Cereibacter sphaeroides 2.4.1: one gene and its partners. The protein of the gene in region 1 interacts with the protein of each later gene in a pairwise test. Links are inferred from orthologs where the notes say so. Each region holds a gene or a part of one and is shown on either strand. Other genes may lie near its edges. The genes, in order: dnaE, RSP_RS17845, RSP_RS11875 and dnaQ.

Region 1 (4,091 bases):
GCGAGATCGCGCAGCTCCGCCGCCGCGTCGAGATGCTGCTCGAGCGCGAGGCCGAACGCGAGGCGGACGGGGTGGCGCTGATCGCCGACCAGCGCCCGCCGCATTACTGACGCCTGCGCCCTCGTGTCGCGCCAAGGGGCGGCTCCCGCGCGAAGCGAGACGGCCGGCTGAGCGCCGCCGACTTTGCCCGCCGTGCCGGTCGGTGTGGATCGGCCCAGCTGCGGGCCGTTGCTCTCGCCGTCGAGCCATAGGCGCGGGCTAGATCTCCTCGACCATCTCCACACCCGGCACGGCGCGGAGCGCGCTGCGGATCTGCGGCGAGACGGCGAAATCCTGACCGAGCTCGATGTCGATCTCCTGCCCGCCCGACGGATCGCGGACGCAGATCCGCACCGGCGCCCGGGCGCGGCCCTGCGCACGGGCCAGCAGCGCCGCCACCGAGGCCGCGGCCTCGGCACGGTCGAGATGGACGCGCAGGCTCATCGCGCCCGCATCGGCCGCCACCGCATCGATCGGCGAGACCCCGCGGGCGAGGAGCTTCAGACTGTCGCCCTCGAGCGTGGCCTCGACGGTCAGCACCACATGGCCGCCCGGCTCCAGCAGGTCGCGCGCCTGCTCGAGCACATCCGAAAAGACGGTGCATTCGTAGAGCCCCGTCGGATCCGAAAGCTGGACGAAGGCGAACCGGTTGCCCTTGGCCGACTTCTTCTCCTGCCGCGACGAGACGGCACCGGCGAGCTTGGCCACCATGGGCCCCCGCTGCGCCAGATCGGTCAGCGCGGCAAGCGTGGTGACGTTGCGCCGCTTCAGCGCCCCCATGTAATCGTCGAGCGGATGGCCCGAGAGATAGAAGCCGATCGCCTGATGCTCCTGCGCCAGTCGCTCGACCGGCAGCCAGTCGTCGCGCGACGGCAGCCGCGGCTCGGGGATGTCCGCCCCTGCTTCGCCGAACAGCGACACCTGGCTCGAATTTAGCGCTTCGTGAATGGCGGCGGAATAGGCCACCAGCGCATCCAGCGCCTCGAACACCCGGGCACGGTTGCGGTCGAGCGCGTCGAAAGCCCCGGCGCGCGCCAGCATCTCGAGAGGACGCTTGCCGATCCGCTTCAGCTCCACCCGCCGCGCCATGTCGAAGAGCGTGGCGAAGGGCCGGTCGCCGCGGGCCTCGACGATGAGCCGCATCGCCTCGACACCCACATTCTTCAGCGCGCCGAGCGCATAGACCACCGCGCCGTCGCGCACCGTGAAGGTGGCGAGCGAGGCGTTCACGCAGGGCGCCACCGTGCGGATGCCGAGCTTGTCCACCTCGCGCTTGTAGACGGCGAGCTTGTCGGTCAGGTGGATATCGCAGTTCATCACCGCGGCCATGAACTCGACCGGATGGTTCGCCTTCAGCCAGGCGGTCTGGTAGCTCACGACCGCATAGGCGGCGGCGTGGGACTTGTTGAAGCCGTAGTTCGCGAATTTCTCAAGCAGGTCGAAGACTTCGCCGGCTTTCTTCGCGTCGATTCCGTGGGTCTTCTTTGCGCCTTCGATGAACTTCGGGCGCTCCTTGGCCATCTCTTCGGCGATCTTCTTGCCCATGGCGCGGCGCAGAAGGTCCGCGCCGCCGAGCGTATAGCCCCCCATGACCTGCGCGATCTGCATCACCTGTTCCTGATAGACGATGATGCCCTGCGTCTCCTTCAGGATCGGGTCGATGGTCGGATGCAGGCTCTCGAGATCGCGCAGCCCGTGCTTCACCTCGCAATAGACCGGGATGTTCTCCATCGGCCCCGGCCGGTAAAGCGCCACCAGCGCCACGATATCCTCGATGCAGGTGGGCTTCATGCGTCGCAGCGCATCCATCATGCCCGAGCTTTCGACCTGGAACACCGCCACGGTCTTGGCCTGCGCATAGAGCTCGTAGGTGGCCTTGTCCTCGAGCGGGATATGCCCGATGTCGTTCTCGGCTCCCGGCGGCGGATCGTAGAGCACCCGCCCGTCCGCAGCCATGTGCAGGGGCCGCCCCGTGCCGCGGATCAGATCGATCGCGTTCTGGATCACCGTCAGCGTCTTGAGGCCGAGGAAGTCGAACTTCACCAGCCCCGCGGCTTCCACCCATTTCATGTTGAACTGGGTAGCCGGCATGTCCGAGCGCGGATCCTGATAGAGCGGCACCAGCTCGTCGAGCGGCCGGTCGCCGATCACCACGCCCGCGGCATGGGTCGAGGCGTTGCGCAGAAGCCCCTCGATCTGCATCCCGTAGTCCAGAAGCCGCTTCACCACCTCCTCGGTCTTCGCGGCCTCGCGCAGCCGCGGCTCGTCGGCCAGCGCCTTCTGGATCGAGACGGGCTTCACCCCCTCGACCGGGATCATCTTCGACAGCCGGTCCACCTGCCCGTAGGGCATCTGGAGGACGCGCCCCACGTCGCGGACGGCGGCCTTCGAGAGGAGCGCGCCGAAGGTGATGATCTGCCCCACCTTGTCGCGGCCGTATTTCTCCTGGACGTAGCGGATCACCTCCTCGCGCCGGTCCATGCAGAAGTCGATGTCGAAGTCCGGCATCGACACCCGCTCGGGGTTCAGAAACCGCTCGAAGAGAAGCTGGTAACGCAAGGGGTCGAGGTCGGTGATCGTCAGCGCATAGGCCACGAGCGAGCCCGCGCCCGACCCCCGTCCCGGTCCCACCGGGATGCCGTTGGCCTTCCCCCACTTGATGAAGTCGGCCACGATCAGGAAGTAGCCCGGAAAGCCCATCTGCTCGATGATGCCGAGCTCGAAGGAGAGGCGCGCCTCATAGTCCTCGACGGGCGCCGCATGGGGGATCACGGCGAGGCGCGCGGCCAGCCCTTCCTTGGCCTGCCGCCGCAGCTCCTCCACCTCGTCATCGGCGAAGCGCGGCAGGATCGGCGGGCGCTTGGCCGCCTTGAAGGCGCAGCGGCGCGCGATCTCGACGGTGTTCTCCACCGCCTCGGGCAGGTCGGCGAACAGCGCGACCATCTCGGCCTCGGACTTGAAGTAATGCTGCGGCGTGAGCCGCCGCCGCGGCGCCACCTGATCGACATAGGCCCCTTCGGCGATGCAGATCAGCGCATCGTGCGCCTCATACATCTCGGGCTTCGGAAAATAGACGTCGTTCGTGGCCACGAGCGGCAGGCCCATCGCATAGGCCAGCTCGACATGCCCGGGTTCGGTCGCGCGCTCGGCCTCGGTCAGCCGCCCGCCCTCGCCCGGATGGCGCTGCAACTCGACATAGAGCCGCCCGGGATAGATCGCGGCGAGGCGGCCCAGCAGCGCCTCGGCCTTCGCCCGCTGCCCCTCGCGCAGATGCCGGCCCACCGGCCCGTCCGGCCCGCCGGTCAGGCAGATCAGCCCCTCCGCATGCCGCTCGAGTTCGGACGGCGTCACCTGCGGCAGCGCACCCTCCTTGCCGAGATAGAGGCAGGAGGAGAGCTTCATGAGGTTGCCGTAGCCCGTTTCGGTCTGGGCCAGCAGCACGACCGGCGCGGGCGGCTTCGGCCGCTCGCCCAGCGCCGCCGTCTCGTAGGCGACCGAGACCTGACAACCGACGATGGGCTGGATCCCTGCGCCGCTGGCCAGCACCGAGAATTCCAGCGCGGCGAACATGGCATTGGTATCCGTCACCGCCACGGCGGGCATGGCGGCGGCCGTGCAGAGGCCGATCAGCTTCTTCACCGGCACCGCGCCCTCGAGCAGCGAATATTCGGTATGGACGCGCAGATGGATGAATCGGGGAGCGTTCGACATGGGGCGGAGCCTACAGAAGCCGCTCTCCCGCGGAAAGATGCTGCGCGCCGGGCGAGAGGACCCCCTTGCCATCGGGCGGTCCGGCAGGCTTTGATGGGTCCGAATTGTCGCAGGCCGCTTTACGCCGCATCGGGTGGCCTGCACCGGCGCAGCCGGACCCACAGAAGGCGGCAGGTTTTCACATGACGGAGATCGCGTTCATCCTGAACGGAACGCCCCTCAGCGTCGCGGCGGAGCCCACCCGGACGCTGCTCGACTTCCTGCGCGAGGACCGCGGGCTCACCGGCACCAAGGAGGGCTGCAACGAGGGCGACTGCGGCGCCTGCACGGTGATGGTGACC
Region 2 (2,943 bases), 130 kb from region 1 along the record:
CAGGCGGTGCTGCGCGGCTGGTTCGACGAGGCGCCGGGCTGGATGGAGGACCGCATCGCCCGGCATCAGGCGATCCGCGACGAGCTTCTGCACGTGCTGCGCGGCTGCGAGGGCGTCTTCGCCCGCACGCCTCAGGCCGGCAGCTACCTCTTCCCGCGGCTGCCGAAGCTCGCCGTGGCGCCGGCCGAGTTCGTCAAGATCCTGCGGCTGCAGGCAGGCGTGGTGGTGACGCCGGGCACCGAGTTCAGCCCGCACACGGCCGACAGCGTGCGGCTGAACTTCAGCCAGGATCACGAGGCCGCCGTCGCCGCCGCCCGGCGGATCGTGACGCTGGTCGAGCGGTATCGCGCATGACGGCCGCCCTGTCCCAGCCGATCCCGCAGGGCGACTACATTCCGGCCCGCCGGGCAGGGGCGCTGATCTTCACCTCGGGCATGACGCCCCGCCGCGAGGGGGTGCTCCAGTTCACCGGCCCCGTGCGCCGCGACCAGCCGCTCGAAGAGCAGCGCGAGGCCGTCCGGCTTGCCTGCGAGAATGCGCTGGCGGCCGCGCGCGGCCTTCTGGCCGAGGGCGAGAGCCTTTCGCTGATCCTCTCGCTCACCGTCTATGTCGCGGCCGAGCCCGGCTTCGAGGCGCATTCGAAGCTCGCCGATTTCGCCTCGGCGCGGCTGCGCGAGGAGCTGGGGCCCGCGGGCATCGGCGCCCGCGCCGCGGTCGGCGTGGCGACCCTCCCCGGCAATGCCCCCGTCGAGATCCAGCTCATCGCCTCCGTCTGACAGAACCCGGGCCGGTCCGGCCCTCCAGCCCCTCGGAACGCTCCCCAGATGACCAGCTCCCGCCTCTCCTCCCGCCTTCAGGCCGTGCAGCCCTCGCCCACCATCGCCATGACGCGCCTTGCAGCCCAGCTCCGCCGCGAGGGCAAGGACATCATCGGCCTGTCGCAGGGCGAGCCCGATTTCGACACGCCCGTCCATATCCGGCAGGCCGCGGCCGCCGCCATCGAGGCAGGCCAGACCCGCTACACCGACGTGGACGGCACGCCCGAGCTGAAGGCCGCCATCGTCGAGAAATTCCGCCGCGAGAACGGGCTCTCCTACGAGACGAACCAGATCAGCGTCGGCACCGGCGGCAAGCAGGTGCTCTACAACGCGCTGCTGGCCACGCTCGACGAGGGCGACGAGGTGATCGTGCCCGCGCCCTACTGGGTCTCCTACCCCGACATGGTGCGGCTCGCGGGCGGGGTGCCGGTCACCGTTTCCTGCCCCGAGGAGGACGATTTCCTGCTGACCGCGCCCGCGCTGCGGGCCGCGATCACGCCGCGCACCAAATGGGTGATCCTGAACTCACCCTCGAACCCGACCGGCATGGGCTATTCGGCCGCCCATCTGCGCGCGCTGGCCGACGTGCTGCTCGAGTTCCCGCATGTGCTGGTGATGACCGACGACATGTACGAGCATCTGCGCTACGACGGCTGGGAATTCGCCACCATCGCGCAGGTCGAGCCGAAGCTCATGGACCGGGTGCTGACCTGCAACGGCGTGTCGAAGGCCTTCTCGATGACCGGCTGGCGCATCGGCTATGCCGGGGGTCCGGCCGACATCATCAAGGCGATGGCCACGCTCCAGTCGCAATCGACCTCGAACCCCTCCTCGGTGAGCCAGGCCGCGGCGCTCGCGGCCCTGACGGGGCCGATGGAGTTCCTGGCCGAGCGCAACGAGATCTTCCGCCAGCGGCGCGACCTGTGCCTCTCGGCGCTGAACCAGATCGAGGGGCTGAGCTGCGTGCGCCCGAACGGCGCCTTCTACCTCTTCCCCTCCTGCGCGGGCATGATCGGCCGCACCCGTCCCGACGGGCGCAAGATCGAGACCGACACGGATTTCGTGATGTATCTCGTCGAGGAGGCGGGCGTGGCCGCGGTGCCGGGCAGCGCCTTCGGCCTCGCGCCCTACTTCCGCATCTCCTTTGCCACCGACACCGAGCGGCTGCGCACCGCCTGCGAGCGGATCCGCGCGGCCTCGGCCCGGCTGACCTGAGGCCGGGCCCCACAGCGGCCCTGCCGGCAGCGGCGGGCCCCAACCACGACAAGACGGAGACCGACATGGATCTGGGCATCAGAGGCAAGACGGCGCTGGTTCTGGGCGCGGGCGGGGGCCTCGGCGGCGCCATCGCCCGCTCGCTCGCCCGCGAGGGCGCGCGGGTGGCGCTCGGCGACATCGACCTCGCCGCGGCCGAAGCCACCGCCGAGGCGATCCGGGCCGAGGGCGGCACGGCGCTGCCGCTCGCCTGGGATCTGGCCGACCTCGGCGCCATCGAGACGAACGTGAGCCTGATCGAGGCCGAGCTGGGCCCGGTCGACATCCTCGTGAACAACACGGGCGGGCCGAAGCCCTCGCCGATCGCCGGGCAGGAGGCCGCGCTCTGGCGCGCGAGCTTCGAGTCCATGGTGCTCTCGGTCATCTCCATCACCGACCGCGTGCTGCCGGGCATGAAGGCCCGCAAATGGGGCCGCATCATCACCTCGACCTCGTCGGGCGTGGTGGCGCCGATCCCGAACCTCGGCCTGTCGAACGCGCTGCGCATCTCGCTCGTGGGCTGGTCGAAGACGCTCGCGCGCGAGGTGGGCCGCGACGGCATCACGGCCAACGTCGTGCTGCCCGGCCGCGTCGCCACCAAGCGCATCACCTTCCTCGACGAGCAGAAGGCCGCGCGCGAAGGCCGGGCCGTGGCCGAAGTGGCCGCCGAGAGCGTGGCCTCGATCCCGCTCGGCCGCTATGGTCAGCCCGAGGAATATGGCGATGCCGTGGCCTTCCTCGCCTCGGCCCGCGCCTCCTACATCACCGGCAGCACCATCCGCATCGACGGCGGCCTGATCGCCAGCGTCTGACCCCAAAGGAAACAGAATGACCACCGACACCGCCAAGGAACAGGCCCTGATCGAGGCGC
Region 3 (3,004 bases), on another replicon or contig:
CACATCCTCCACCACGCAGAGCTCGCCCGTGGCGCGGCGCTCGTCGCGGCAGATCCCGCAGAGATCGGCGTTCGTGATGTTGCCGCAGCGCACACAATCGCGCGCGCTGGTCGCGACTTCGGCCATGGCCTGTGCCAGAGGGGCCATGACGGCCCCCCGCTTCTTCAGCATCAGAAGCACCGCCCGGCGGGCGGAGCGGGGCCCGAGCCCCGGCAGCCGCGCCATCAGCTCGATCAGACGCTCGATGTCGCCGGGGGCTTCGGCCATGTCAGAAGGGCAGCTTCATGCCCGGCGGCAGGCCGAGGCCTTCCGTTAGCTTGCCCATCTCTTCCTTGGCCCGTTCCGAGGCCTTGGACTGGGCATCCTTGATCGCGGCGAGGATCAGATCCTCGACCACTTCCTTCTCCGAGGCGACGAAGATCGACGGGTCGATCTCGAGGCCGGTCAGCTCGCCCTTGGCGGTCGCCGTGGCGCGCACGAGACCCGCGCCCGATTCGCCCACGACGGTCATGCCGCCCAGATCTTCCTGAAGCTGCGCCATCTTCTCCTGGAATCCCTGCGCGGCCTTCATCATCTTGGCCATGTCGCCAAGACCGCCCAAACCCTTCAGCATTCGTTGCTCCTCTCAATTGTCCTCGAACGGGTCCCACTCGTCCTCGACCTCGGGCAGAGCCTCGGCCGCGGCCTGTTCCTCGAGCCTGCGGATCTCGGCGATCCGCGCGCCCGGGAAGGCGGCCATCACCGCCTGGACGAGTGGGTTTTCCAGTGCGCGCGCCTCTTCTTCAAGGCGCCCCTTGTCGCGCTCTTCGGCGAGCGTCGGCGCGCCGCCGCCCGAGACGACCGAGATGCCCCAGCGCCCGCCGGTCCAGCCCTGCAGCCGCTGCGACAGCCGCGCGGCAAGATCGGGGGCGGCGTCGGGTGCCGGCTCGAACTCGATCCGCCCCGGGGCGAAGCGGACGAGGCGCACGCCGGTCTCGACCTCGTACAAGAGCTTCATGTCGCGCTTCTGCCGGATCAGCTCGACCATCTGCTCGAAGCTCTGGCAGGGGAGGGTGCCGGGAGCGAGGGCCACGGCCGTGGCGGCCCCCGAGGCCTGCGGCGCCGGGTGCGCGGCGCGCGGCGGGGCAGCCTGCATCCGCGCCATCGGCGCGGCAGGCGCCGCCTGCGTGCCCGCCTGAACGCCGCCGCCCGGGCCCGGGCCGGGCCGCGGCTCGGACTGGAGCCTGCGGATCAGCGCCTCGGGATCGGGCAGATCGGCCACATGGGTCAGGCGGATCACCGCCATCTCGGCCGCCATCATGGCGTTCGGCGCCAGCGAGACCTCCTCGATGGCCTTGAGCAGCATCTGCCACATGCGGGTCAGCACCCGCATCGGCAGCCGCTCCGCCATCTCGAGCCCCCGTGTGCGTTCGTCGGGCGGCGTGGTCGGATCCTCGGCCGCCTCGGGGCTGATCTTGATGATCGAGATCCAGTGCGTGATCTCGGCCAGATCGCGCAGCACGGCCATCGGGTCGGCCCCGTCGGCATATTGGCCGGAGAGTTCGGCCAGCGCCGCTGCCGCCTCGCCCTTCATCACCAGATCGAAGAGATCGAGCACGCGGCCGCGGTCGGCCAGCCCCAGCATCGCGCGCACCTGATCGGCGGTGGTCTCGCCCGCCCCGTGCGCGATGGCCTGATCCATCAGGCTCATCGCGTCGCGCACCGACCCTTCGGCCGCACGGGTGATGAGCGCCAGCGCATCGCGGGTGAGTTCTGCGCCCTCTTTCCCCGCCACGCGGGAGAGGTGGGCCATCATCACCTCGGGCTCGATCCGCTTCAGGTCGAACCGCTGGCAGCGCGACAGCACCGTGACCGGCACCTTGCGGATCTCGGTGGTGGCGAAAATGAATTTCACATGGGCGGGCGGTTCCTCGAGCGTCTTGAGCAGCGCGTTGAACGCGCTGGTCGAGAGCATATGGACCTCGTCGATGATGTAGATCTTGTAGCGCGCCGAGGCGGCCCGGTAGTGGACCGAGTCGATGATCTCGCGGATGTCGCCCACCCCGGTGCGCGAGGCGGCGTCCATCTCCATCACGTCGACATGGCGGCCTTCGGAAATGGCGCGGCAGGGCTCGCACTGGCCGCAGGGCTCGGTCGTGGGGCCGCCGGTGCCGTCCGGGCCCACGCAGTTCAGCCCCTTGGCGATGATCCGCGCCGTGGTCGTCTTGCCCACGCCCCGCACGCCGGTCATCACGAAGGCATGGGCGATCCGGTCCGCCGCGAAGGCGTTCTTCAGCGTGCGCACCATCGCGTCCTGACCGATCAGGTCGGCGAAGGTCTGCGGGCGGTATTTGCGGGCAAGGACCTGATAGCCTTGCTCGGGTGTGTCGGACATCGGGCCTCGGCGGATTCGGGGTCAGCCCCGAGATTAGGGCGGGGGAGGAGCGGCGTCCACCCGAAGGGGCAGGCGCAATGCAGCCCGCGCGTGGAGGCGCTGCCTGCGCAAGCCTCACGGAACCGGGATCTTTCGCTGCATGATCGGGGAAAGGTGAGAGGCTGGACATCGACCCAGACGGGGCTCGTTACGGCTGCTTCCTTCCGGACCTGACCGGGTTGGCGAGGCGCCTGCCCGCGCCAACCTCTCGCGGCCGATATAGGCCGGGCCGGGGGCATTTGCAAGCGCCCCGCGGCCGCAGGCGGGGCATCGCGCGCGGCCGTCAGAGGGCGAGGCGGAAGCGCGAGAACCCCGCAGGCGAGGAAGGGAGCCGGGTCAGATCGAGGAAGGGCGGCGGCTCGGCCGGGGCGGGGGCCGTCTCGAAGATCGCCGTGGTGCCGGGCATCGGCCGGAAGCGCCAGAAGCGGGGCACCTCGGGGGCCAGCGGCGAGGTCCGGGAGATGTGGCGGCTCAGGATGTCGCGGATCGGCTCGGTGCCGATCCAGGTCGGCAGGGGGCCGAACTGCCGGCTGCAGCTGGCGGCGCGGTAGCTGTTGGTGGCCACCGCGAAGGGCTGCGTCGGGTCCAGCG
Region 4 (3,066 bases), on another replicon or contig:
GTCTGGCCGATATCGTGACCGACCGCGCGGCGCTGATCGGTGCGGCCAACACGCTGATCTTCGGCAAGGACGGCAAGATCCACGCCGACAACACCGACGGGACCGGCTTCACCGCCAACCTGCGCCAGAATGCGCCCGCCTGGCAGCCCCAGTCGGGGCCGGCGGTGGTCTGGGGCGCGGGCGGGGCCGCGCGCGCCGTCATCGCCGCGCTGATCGAGGTGGGCGTGCCCGAAATCCGGCTCGCGAACCGCAGCCGGGCGCGGGCCGACGCGCTCCGCTCGGACTTCGGCGCCAAGGTGCATGTGCATGACTGGGTGCAGGCCGGCAACATCCTCGAAGATGCGATGACGGTCGTGAACACCACCTCGCTCGGCATGGTGGGCAAGCCCGAGTTTCGTGTTCCGCTCGATGCGCTGAACCCGAAGGCCGTGGTGACGGATCTCGTCTATGCGCCGCTGCGGACGCGGCTTCTGGTCGAGGCCGAGGCGGCGGGCTGCCGGACCGTGGACGGGCTCGGGATGCTCCTGCACCAGGCCGCTCCCGGCTTCGAGCGCTGGTTCGGCGTCCGCCCCGAGGTGGATGAGGAGACCCGGGCCGCCGTGCTGGCCACATGAGGCCCTTCCGCCTCGGCCTGACCGGCTCGATCGGCATGGGCAAGTCCACCACGGCCGCCCTCTTCGCCGAGGAAGGCGTGCCGGTCTGGGATGCCGATGCCGCCGTCCATCGGCTCTACGCGCCCGGAGGCGCGCTGGTGGGCCCGGTGGCGGCCCTCTGCCCGGCCGCGCTCAAGGGCGGCGCGGTGGACCGCGGCGCGCTCCGCGACTGGATCGCGGCCGACCCCACGGCCCTGCCCCGGCTCGAGGCGCTGGTCCATCCGGCGGTCGCGGCCGACCGGGCCGCCTTCCTCGCCCACGCCCGCACAGACATCGTGCTTCTCGACATCCCGCTCCTCTACGAGAAGGGCTCCGAGGCCGAGATGGATGCCGTGCTGCTCGTCACCGCGCCGCCCGTGCTGCAGCGGGCCCGTGTGCTCGGGCGCGGCACCATGACCGAAGCGCAGTTCGAGGCGATCCTCGCCCGCCAGATGCCCGACCGCGAGAAGCGTGCCCGGGCGACCCATATCCTCGAGACGCTGGGCCTTGAGGCCGCACGCGCCTATGTCCGGGCGCTCATCGCCCATATCCGGGAGACCGCCGATGCGTGAGATCGTCCTCGACACCGAAACCACCGGCTTCGAGCCCTCCGAGGGGCACCGGATCGTCGAGATCGGCGCGGTCGAGCTCTTCAACCACATGCCGACGGGGCGCACCTACCACCAGTATATCAACCCCGAGCGCCCGATGCCGAACGAGGCCTTCGAGGTTCACGGCCTCGGAGACGAGTTCCTGCGCGACAAGCCGGTCTTTGCGGCCATCGGACGCGCCTTCCTCGATTTCGTGGGCGAGGCCCGCCTCGTGATCCACAACGCCGCCTTCGACATGAAATTCCTGAATTTCGAGCTCGGGCGCGCCGGCCTGCCCCGCCTCGCGCCCGATCAGGCGCTCGACACGCTGGCCCTGGCGCGGCAGCGGTTTCCGGGCGCGCCCGCCACGCTCGATGCGCTGTGCCGCCGCTTCGGCGTCGACAATTCGGCGCGCGAAAAGCACGGGGCGCTGCTCGACAGCGAGATCCTGGCAGAGGTCTATCTGGAACTGATCGGCGGGCGGCAGCCGGATTTCGGACTGGCCAGCTCGGCCGGTGCGCGTCCGGGCAGCCCGGAGGGCGAATGGCGCCCGCGTCCCCGGCCCGTGGCGCTGCCGCCGCGCATCACCGAGGAAGAGGCCGCCGCCCATGCTGCCTTCGTGGCGAAGCTGGGCGACGGCGCGATCTGGCTCAAACGGGCCTGAGCCTCACTGGACGGGCTGGGCCGCCTTCTGCGCCTCGGCGCGGCGGGCCAGCTCCATCCGGTAGAGCGCGAGGAAATCGACCGTGTCGACGTTCAGCGGCGGGAAGCCGCCGTCGCGCGTCACGTCCGAGATGATGCGGCGCACGAAGGGAAACAGCAGGCGCGGGCATTCGATCAGCAGGAACGGATGCAGCTGGTCTTCCGGCACGTTCTCGACATGGAAGATCCCGCCGTAGTCGAGCTCGAGCAGAAACAGCGTCTCGGCCGAGCCCGACTTGTTCTTCGAGGTCACCTTGAACTTGGTGATGACCTCATACTGATGTTCCACCGACCGTTTGCGGGCGTCGAGGCTCACCTGCACCTGAATGTCGGGCTGGACGTCGCCGCCCTGAAGGCCCTTCTGGGCCACCATGTTCTCGAAGGACATGTCGCGCACATATTGCGCGAGCACCTGCATCCGGATCTGCGGTGCGGCCTCTGCGGGCGCTCCATTGGCATCGGTCATCGTGTCTCTCCCTGGGTCACGGGCCATTTGCGGCCGGTGTATCAGGTCGACGGCTGCGCCTCAATGCCGCGTCCAGCCGGAGCTGCCCGGCGGCTGCGACGGCGGAGCCAGCGGATCGCGCACGGGCTCGACCTCGTGATAGTCCGCCTCGATGGGCGCATCGTCCCGCACCGGCCCGCGCCAGGTCGTGCTGCGCACCTGCACATTGCGCCCGAGGCGGCGGATCAGCGCCCGCCGGACCGGCGGGATCAGAAGCAGCAGACCCACCGTGTCGGTGAAGAAGCCGGGCAGGATCAGCAGAGCCGCCGCCAGCGACACGGCAGCGCCGTCGGCCATCAGCGCCAGCGGATCCATCCGCCGCGGCATCTGCAGCGCGGCCTGCATCTCGACCCCCTGCCGCCGCAGCAGGAAGACACCGAGCGCGGCCGTCCCGAAGATGATGAGCAGCGTGGCCAGAAGGCCGATCGCGCCGCCGATGGTGACGAACAGCGCGATCTCGAGGATCGGCAGCGCGAGGATGGCCGCAAGTGGCCTCATGGGATGTCTCCTCTATCGAACGTCTTGCAGGCGCGGCGGTGGACTTGCCGCGGGGCCTCCCCTACATAGGGAGGGATCGCTATCCATACCAACCCCGATATGCCGCGGGACTTCAGGCCCGACGCCCCCGACCGAGGTT

Evidence for each region.
Region 2: the proteins of dnaE (region 1) and RSP_RS17845 interact in binary tests that used the Escherichia coli proteins (3 or more experiments, as listed by UniProt). The link is inferred for Cereibacter sphaeroides 2.4.1 from one-to-one orthologs.
Region 3: the proteins of dnaE (region 1) and RSP_RS11875 interact in binary tests that used the Escherichia coli proteins (3 or more experiments, as listed by UniProt). The link is inferred for Cereibacter sphaeroides 2.4.1 from one-to-one orthologs.
Region 4: the proteins of dnaE (region 1) and dnaQ interact in binary tests that used the Escherichia coli proteins (3 or more experiments, as listed by UniProt). The link is inferred for Cereibacter sphaeroides 2.4.1 from one-to-one orthologs.

What each region holds. Positions count from the first base shown.
Region 1 is NC_007494.2:642,805-646,895, forward strand. Bases 59-4,083 are described here. They hold dnaE (DNA polymerase III subunit alpha), read right to left. Parts: upstream 3,751-4,083; coding sequence 259-3,750; downstream 59-258. Other genes in these bases: RSP_RS18395 (SlyX family protein), read left to right, coding at 59-110; xdhA (xanthine dehydrogenase small subunit), read left to right, coding at 3,933-4,083. Also shown: more of RSP_RS18395, read left to right, coding at 1-58; more of xdhA, read left to right, coding at 4,084-4,091. UniProt on the Escherichia coli protein: DNA polymerase III is a complex, multichain enzyme responsible for most of the replicative synthesis in bacteria. This DNA polymerase also exhibits 3' to 5' exonuclease activity. The alpha chain is the DNA polymerase catalytic subunit.
Region 2 is NC_007494.2:508,631-511,573, forward strand. Bases 52-2,928 are described here. They hold RSP_RS17845 (pyridoxal phosphate-dependent aminotransferase), read left to right. Parts: upstream 52-824; coding sequence 825-2,033; downstream 2,034-2,928. Other genes in these bases: RSP_RS17835 (pyridoxal phosphate-dependent aminotransferase), read left to right, coding at 52-354; RSP_RS17840 (RidA family protein), read left to right, coding at 351-776; RSP_RS17850 (SDR family oxidoreductase), read left to right, coding at 2,099-2,884; RSP_RS17855 (ribonuclease activity regulator RraA), read left to right, coding at 2,901-2,928. In the rest of the region: more of RSP_RS17835, read left to right, coding at 1-51; more of RSP_RS17855, read left to right, coding at 2,929-2,943. UniProt on the Escherichia coli protein: Shows aminotransferase activity with methionine and histidine as substrates, and to a lesser extent also with phenylalanine.
Region 3 is NC_007493.2:2,455,497-2,458,500, reverse strand. What follows is about bases 1-2,938. They hold RSP_RS11875 (DNA polymerase III subunit gamma/tau), read right to left. Parts: upstream 2,375-2,938; coding sequence 626-2,374; downstream 1-625. Other genes in these bases: RSP_RS11865 (bifunctional 2',3'-cyclic-nucleotide 2'-phosphodiesterase/3'-nucleotidase), read right to left, coding at 2,697-2,938; RSP_RS11880 (YbaB/EbfC family nucleoid-associated protein), read right to left, coding at 269-613; recR (recombination mediator RecR), read right to left, coding at 1-267. In the rest of the region: more of RSP_RS11865, read right to left, coding at 2,939-3,004. UniProt on the Escherichia coli protein: Part of the beta sliding clamp loading complex, which hydrolyzes ATP to load the beta clamp onto primed DNA to form the DNA replication pre-initiation complex.
Region 4 is NC_007493.2:3,006,001-3,009,066, forward strand. Bases 42-3,041 are described here. They hold dnaQ (DNA polymerase III subunit epsilon), read left to right. Parts: upstream 42-1,196; coding sequence 1,197-1,886; downstream 1,887-3,041. Other genes in these bases: RSP_RS14555 (shikimate dehydrogenase), read left to right, coding at 42-614; coaE (dephospho-CoA kinase), read left to right, coding at 611-1,204; secB (protein-export chaperone SecB), read right to left, coding at 1,890-2,390; RSP_RS14575 (FxsA family protein), read right to left, coding at 2,451-2,927. Outside these bases: more of RSP_RS14555, read left to right, coding at 1-41. UniProt on the Escherichia coli protein: DNA polymerase III is a complex, multichain enzyme responsible for most of the replicative synthesis in bacteria. The epsilon subunit contain the editing function and is a proofreading 3'-5' exonuclease.